Regions from separate parts of the Arhodomonas sp. KWT genome, predicted to be linked through region 2. Evidence: predicted binding sites of a transcription regulator. Region 2 holds the regulator's gene; the other holds the start of a gene.

Region 1 (3,401 bases), on a different contig from region 2:
CATGGGCCACCGTCCGGGTGTGAAGGGCGGCTACTTCCCGGTGCCGCCGGTGGACAGCCTCCACGACATGCGTTCGGCCATGTGCCTCGCCCTCGAGGAGATGGGCCAGACCACCGAGGTGCACCACCACGAGGTGGCGACCGCCGGGCAGTGCGAGATCGGCAGCAAGTTCAACACCCTGGTGAAGAAGGCGGACGAGGTCCAGACCCTGAAGTACGTGGTGCACAACGTCGCCCACGCCTTCGGCAAGACCGCCACCTTCATGCCCAAGCCGCTGGTCGGCGATAATGGCAACGGCATGCACGTCCACCAGTCGATCGCCAAGACCGGTGAGGCCCTGTTCGCCGGCGACCAGTACGGTGGCCTCTCCGAGACCGCGCTGTACTACATCGGCGGCATCATCAAGCATGCCAAGGCGATCAACGCCTTCGCCAACGCCTCGACCAACAGTTACAAGCGCCTGGTCCCGGGCTTCGAGGCGCCGGTGCTGCTGGCGTATTCGGCGCGTAACCGCTCCGCGTCCGTGCGCATCCCGTGGGTCTCGAACCCCAAGGCGCGGCGTGTGGAGATCCGCTTCCCGGACAGCACCGCCAACCCGTACCTCGCCTTCGCGGCGATGCTCATGGCCGGCCTCGACGGGATCGAGAACAAGATCCACCCCGGCGACGCCATGGACAAGGACCTCTACGACCTGCCCCCCGAGGAGGAGGCCGAGATCCCGAAGGTGGCGTTCTCCTTCGAGGAGGCGCTGGACGCGCTCGACAAGGACCGCGCGTTCCTCACCAAGGGCGGCGTGTTCACCGACGACGCCATCGACGGCTACCTCGAGCTCAAGGGCGAGGAGGTCCAGCAGCTGCGCATGACCACGCACCCGGTGGAGTTCGATCTCTACTACAGCGTGTAACCGCGACTGCCCGAGCGGCGGGCCGTCCCTGCGGCCCGCCGCTGTCCCGCCGGACGCCGCCGTGGGTGGCGCGCCGGGGGCCAAAGCCGCTACATTGGCGCCATGAGCGTACCAACCGTCTCCCGCCTGACCGTTCTCTGTCTGTTCGCCATCCTCGTGGCGGCGGTCGCGGCGCCTGCCGCAGCCGACGTCTATCGCTGGGTGGACGACCAGGGCCAGGTCCATTTCAGCGACGAGCCCCACGACGGTGCCGAGCCCGTCGACGTCGGCGAGCCCACGGTTGTCGATTCGCTGCCAGCCCCCCAGGGGACGGGTCCGAAGGACGACGCGGACCGCGGCGGGGACGACAGCGATTCCGGCACGGGTGACGGCGCGGCGGCACAGACACAATGGCGCATTGCCATCGCCGCCCCGTCGGACGAGGCCACCGTGCGGGACAACCAGGGCAAGCTCCAGCTCGTGCTCGACGTACGTCCCCGTCTCTCCGAGGATCAGCGGATCCTGATCCTGGTCGACGGCAGTCCCTACCGGCAGGGGCCGTTCACCGTCACCGATATCACCCTTTCCGGGCTCGACCGGGGCGCCCACGAGCTCCAGGCGCTGCTCCGCGACGACAGCGGGCGCGTGCTCGCACGCAGCGCGACGGTCACCGTCTACCTGCACCAGGCCTCCCGGCTGTTCCGTAACCGCTGAGCGGTGCGCCTTATTCGGGGGCACTGCCCTTGAATACCCCATCGGGGCGCACCATTATAGTGCATACACCCACCGCCTGTGCGCCCTGCCCCCCGCTATGCATGCGTCTGCGCCGGTCGGCGCGGTTTTTGCTATCCCCTTCCATGGACCCGTATCGGGGCAGACAGGGACATGCATGGAGATCAAAGTGGCGCAGGAGCCCATCGTCGAGTACCTCACCACGGCCATCGTGGTGCTCGATGCCGGCAATCGCATCGTTGACATCAATCCGGCGGCTGAAAGCCTGCTGCGTATCAGTGCACGCCAGATCCGCGGGATGGGCGTGGACGAGGCGCTGCCCGGGCTGAACGGCATCGCCGAGGCCCTCTCCCGGGCCCGTGAGCGCGGCACCAGCTTCACGGACCGCGAGCACCAGATCGCGCTCGCCGGTGAGCTGGTGACCCTGGACTGTTCCGTGACCCCGCTGCCCGACGGCGGCTTGCTGCTGGAGCTCGCCCAGCTCGACCGCCACCTGCGCATCAGCCGCGAGCATCAGCTGATCTCCCAGAACCGGGCGATCCGCGAGCTGATCCGGGGGCTCGCCCACGAGATCAAGAATCCGCTCGGCGGCCTGCGCGGCGCCGCCCAGCTGCTCCGGCGCCAGCTCGACGACGACGCACTGCGCGAGTACACGGACGTCATCATCAGTGAGGCCGATCGCCTGCGCGGCCTGGTCGACGGCCTGCTCGGACCCAATACCCAGGCCCAGCGCAGCCCGGTGAACATCCACGAGATCCTCGAGCGTGTGCGTCACCTCGCCAGTGCCGAGGCGCCGGAGGGCGTGACCTTCGTGCGCGACTACGACCCGTCAATCCCGCCGCTGGACGCCGCCCGCGACCAGCTCCTGCAGGCGCTGCTCAACCTGGTGCGCAACGCGCTCCAGGCGGTCGGCGACCACGGCCAGATCACCCTGCGCACCCGCACCCAGCGGCGCTTCACCATCGGTGATGTCCCCCATCGGCTGGTGGTGCGCGTGGACATTATCGACAACGGTCCGGGCATCCCCCCGGACCTCATCGAGCGCATCTTCTACCCCATGATCACTTCCCGGCCCGAGGGGACCGGGATCGGTCTGCCCATCGCCCAGAACCTGGTGGCCCAGCACGGCGGGCTCATCGAGTGCTCCAGCGTGCCCGGGCGCACCGAGTTCACCGTATGGCTGCCCCTGGAGGACGCCGAATGAGTGCCGCCGAACGCATCTGGATCGCCGACGACGATCGCTCCATACGCTGGGTCCTCGCCCGTGCGCTGGAGGCCGACGGCCTCGCCGCGGAGGGCTATGCCAGCGCCGAGGAGGTCCTCGCCGCGCTCGAGCACCGTCGCCCGGACGTGATCGTCACCGACATCCGGATGCCCGGCATGGATGGCCTGGCACTGCTGGAGCGCCTGCGCGGCGTCGCCCCCGAGGTGCCCGTGATCGTGATCACCGCGCACAGCGACCTGGACGCCGCGGTCTCCTCGTACGAGGGCGGGGCCTTCGAGTACCTGCCCAAGCCCTTCGACGTCGAGGAGGCGGTGGAGCTCGTCCGCCGCGCCCTCGCCGCCGCCCGCGAACGTGCCCCGAGGGCGGACGACGCCGGGCCGGTGCCGGAGATTATCGGCGAGGCGCCGGCGATGCAGGAGGTCTTCCGCGCCATCGGCCGGCTGTCGCGCTCGCATATCACGGTCCTCATCAACGGCGAGTCCGGGACCGGCAAGGAGCTGGTCGCCCGCGCCCTGCACCGGCACAGCCCGCGCGCGGACAAGCCCTTTATCGCCCTGAACA
Region 2 (3,401 bases):
ACAACGTGCGCGGTGTAAGCACCTACACCGGCAACGTCGTCGTCACCCGCGGCCAGATGCGCATCACGGGCGATGTCCTGCGGGTCTACCGCGGCGACGGCGACACCCTGGACCGGATCGAGGTCGAGGGTGAACCCGCGACCTACCACGACGAGTCGCCGCAGCGCGAGACGCCGGTGGACGCCGAGGCGCCGACGATGACCTACTACTCCGGGCCGCCGGAGCGCATCGAGCTCTCCGGCGGTGCCACGCTCACCCGCGGGCGCGACGAGTTTCGCGGCGAGACGGTCAACTACGACATTGCCGCCGACCAGGTGAAAGCGGACAGCAGCAAGGACCAGCGCGTTCAGGTCACGCTCTTCCCCAAAAAGGACGACAGCGGCAACGACAGCGGCGACGGGCAGTGAGCATGGGGGAGACGGGACGCCTCGAGGCCACCGGCCTGATCAAGCGCTATCGACGGCGCAGCGTGGTCAGCGACGCCGCACTCGCGGTCGCCCCCGGCGAGATCGTGGGCCTACTCGGGCCCAACGGCGCGGGCAAGACCACCTGCTTTTACATGATCGTCGGCCTTATCCGTCCCGATGCCGGACAGATCCGCCTGGACGGTCGCGAGATCGGCCGGCTGCCCATGCACCGCCGGGCCCGGCTCGGCCTGGGTTACCTGCCCCAGGAGGCGTCGATCTTCCGCAAGCTCTCCGTGGCTGACAATCTCCTCGGGGTGCTCGAGCTGCGCCGCGATCTCGACCGCGGCCAGCGCCACGACGAGATGGAGGAGCTGCTCGAGGAGTTCAGCGTCGGCCACCTCCGCGATCAGCCCGGTATCAGCCTCTCCGGCGGCGAGCGCCGCCGGGTGGAGATCGCCCGGGCGCTGGCGGCCCGCCCCCGCGTGATACTGCTCGACGAGCCATTCGCCGGGGTTGACCCGATCTCCGTGCACGACATCCGCCAGATCATCCGCCACCTGGCCGAGCGCGGTATCGGCGTGCTGATCACCGATCACAACGTGCGCGAGACCCTGGGCATCGTCGACCGCGCCTACATCCTCAATGCCGGCGAGGTGATCGCCGAGGGCGACGCCCAGACGGTGCTCGCCGACGAGCAGGTCAAGCGCGTCTATCTGGGCGAGGATTTCCGGCTGTGACCGCCCGCGCTCAGGTGCAAGGCCGCTGCCTGTTGCATTACGATGGCGGCAAGCGGGCGCGGGCCGCCCGGCCAGCGGAGAGCTGACGAACGACCCATGAAACAGACGCTCCAGCTCCGACTCGGTCAGCAGCTGACAATGACACCCCAGCTGCAGCAGGCGATCCGCCTGCTGCAGCTGCCGACGCTGGAGCTGCGTGCCGAGATCCAGGAAGCGCTCGACTCCAACCTCATGCTCGAGACCGAGGACGAGCACGAGGCGGCCACCACCGAAGAGGCCCTGCGGGACGCCGGCACCGGGGACAGTGCCGGGCAGGCGGACGGCGAGCCGGCCGCCGAAACGACGAACACCGAGGATACGCGCCTGGGCGACGACCTGCCGCTGGACGGCAGCTGGGACGACATCTACGACGGCACCACGGCCTGGAGCCGCGGCAGCGGCGAGGTCGATGACTACGATCCGGTCTCCCGCCTGGCCGCCGCCAGCGAGAGCCTGCGCGAGCACCTGATCTGGCAAATCCAGCTCGGCGAATTCACCCCCCGCGCATTCGCCATCGCCGAGGCGATCATCGACGCGGTCAGCGACGACGGCTACCTGAACACCGACGAGGCCGACATTCTCGCGGCCCTGCCCGGGGACTGGGCGGTGGGCCACGAGGAATTCCTCGAGGTGCTCGGCGAGGTGCAGCGACTCGACCCCGTGGGCGTGGCCGCGCGTGACCCCCGGGAATGCCTGGCCCTGCAGCTCGAGCAGCTGCCGGAGGACACCCCGTGGCTCGCGCAGGCACGGTTGCTGCTCGACGAGCACCTGGATCTGCTGGTCAACCGACAGCTCGCCCAGATCAAGCGCCGCATGCAGCTCGACGACGAGGCCCTGGGCGGCATCATCGAGCTGATCCGGGGGCTCGACCCCCACCCGGGCCTGCGCTACGGTAGCAACAATACGGAATACGTCATCCCCGACGTCTTCGTCCGCCGCGAGGACGGGCGCTGGCAGGTGGAGATCAACCCGGATGCCTTTCCCCGTGTCCGCATCAACGCCGACTATGCGGCCATGGTCCGCCGCGCCGACCGCAGCCGCGAGAACAGCCTGATGCGCGAGCACCTCCAGGAAGCGCGCTGGCTGATCAAGAGCCTGCGTTCGCGCAACGACACCCTCCTGCGCGTGGCCCATTTCATTGTCGACCACCAGCACGACTTCCTCGAACGCGGCGAGGAGTTCATGCAGCCGCTGGTGCTGCGCGAGGTCGCCGAGGCCGTGGAGATGCACGAATCCACCATCTCGCGGATCACCAACCGCAAGTACATGCACACCCCGCGCGGGACCTTCGAGTTCAAGTACTTCTTCTCCTCGCACGTGCAGACCGCCGACGGCGGCGAGTGCTCCGCCACCGCGATACGGGCGCGTATCCGCCGCCTGATCGCCGGCGAGGACCCGCGCCGCCCGCTCAGTGACAGCCGCATCGCCACCATCCTGCAGGACGAGGGGATACACGTCGCCCGCCGCACCGTGGCGAAATATCGCGAGGCCATGGCGATCGCGTCCTCGACGGACCGAAAGCGCCTCGCCTGAGAACCACAAAGGAGGCTCTATGCAGATCGACATCACCGGCCACCACATCGAAGTGACCGACTCGCTGCGCGACTACGTCAACGAGAAGTTCCAGAAACTCGAGCGTCACTTCGACAACGTCGTCGATGTGCATGTCATCCTCACGGTCGAGAAGCTGACCCACAAGGCGGAAGCCACCCTTGTCCTGAGCGGCGCCCGCTTGTTCGCCGACGCCACCGATGAGGACATGTACGCCGCCATCGATGCACTCACGGATAAACTCGATCGCCAGGTGGTCAAACACAAGGAGAAACGCGCGGATCATCGCCGTAACGAGGGGCCGGTGAGCCAGGCCCTCGAGGAATGATCCATCGTTGCCGGCCGGGGTGGCCGGCAGACCAGTGACCACGCCGGCGGCGGGCCTGCCAGACCGGGCGCAGGGAGGTGCCTCGGGCCCGTACCGCCGCCGACGTGCCGGACAACGCCAGTTCAGGGCCGGGGCACCATGAACATTGCAGCACTGCTCTCCCCCGAGCGGGTTCGCTACGGGGCGCATGCCACCAGCAAGAAGCGCAGCCTGGAGCTGCTCTCGGAACTGCTCAACGAGGATGCGACCGGTCCGGACACCCGCAGCATCTTCGAGAGCCTGATCGGACGCGAGCGGCTCGGCAGCACCGGTCTGGGCCGGGGCGTCGCCCTGCCACAT

Evidence for each region. The regulator sigma-54, encoded in region 2, starts transcription at its own class of promoters, with help from an activator protein. The targets are predictions, from matches to a motif close to TGGCANGNTNCNTGCTT.
Region 1: glnL (nitrogen regulation protein NR(II)) is a predicted target of sigma-54. The motif match lies at 1,715-1,731, and genes of this name have one in related genera.

Annotation. Positions count from the first base shown of each region.
Region 1 is NZ_WNXE01000016.1:26,969-30,369, forward strand. It holds gene glnA (glutamate--ammonia ligase) at 1-904, shown strand, start outside; gene G7A99_RS05205 (DUF4124 domain-containing protein) at 1,007-1,597, shown strand; gene glnL (nitrogen regulation protein NR(II)) at 1,773-2,819, shown strand; gene ntrC (nitrogen regulation protein NR(I)) at 2,816-3,401, shown strand, end outside.
Region 2 is NZ_WNXE01000002.1:9,558-12,958, reverse strand. It holds gene lptA (lipopolysaccharide transport periplasmic protein LptA) at 1-407, shown strand, start outside; gene lptB (LPS export ABC transporter ATP-binding protein) at 410-1,144, shown strand; gene G7A99_RS01000 (RNA polymerase factor sigma-54) at 1,241-2,716, shown strand; gene hpf (ribosome hibernation-promoting factor, HPF/YfiA family) at 2,736-3,062, shown strand; gene G7A99_RS00990 (PTS sugar transporter subunit IIA) at 3,201-3,401, shown strand, end outside.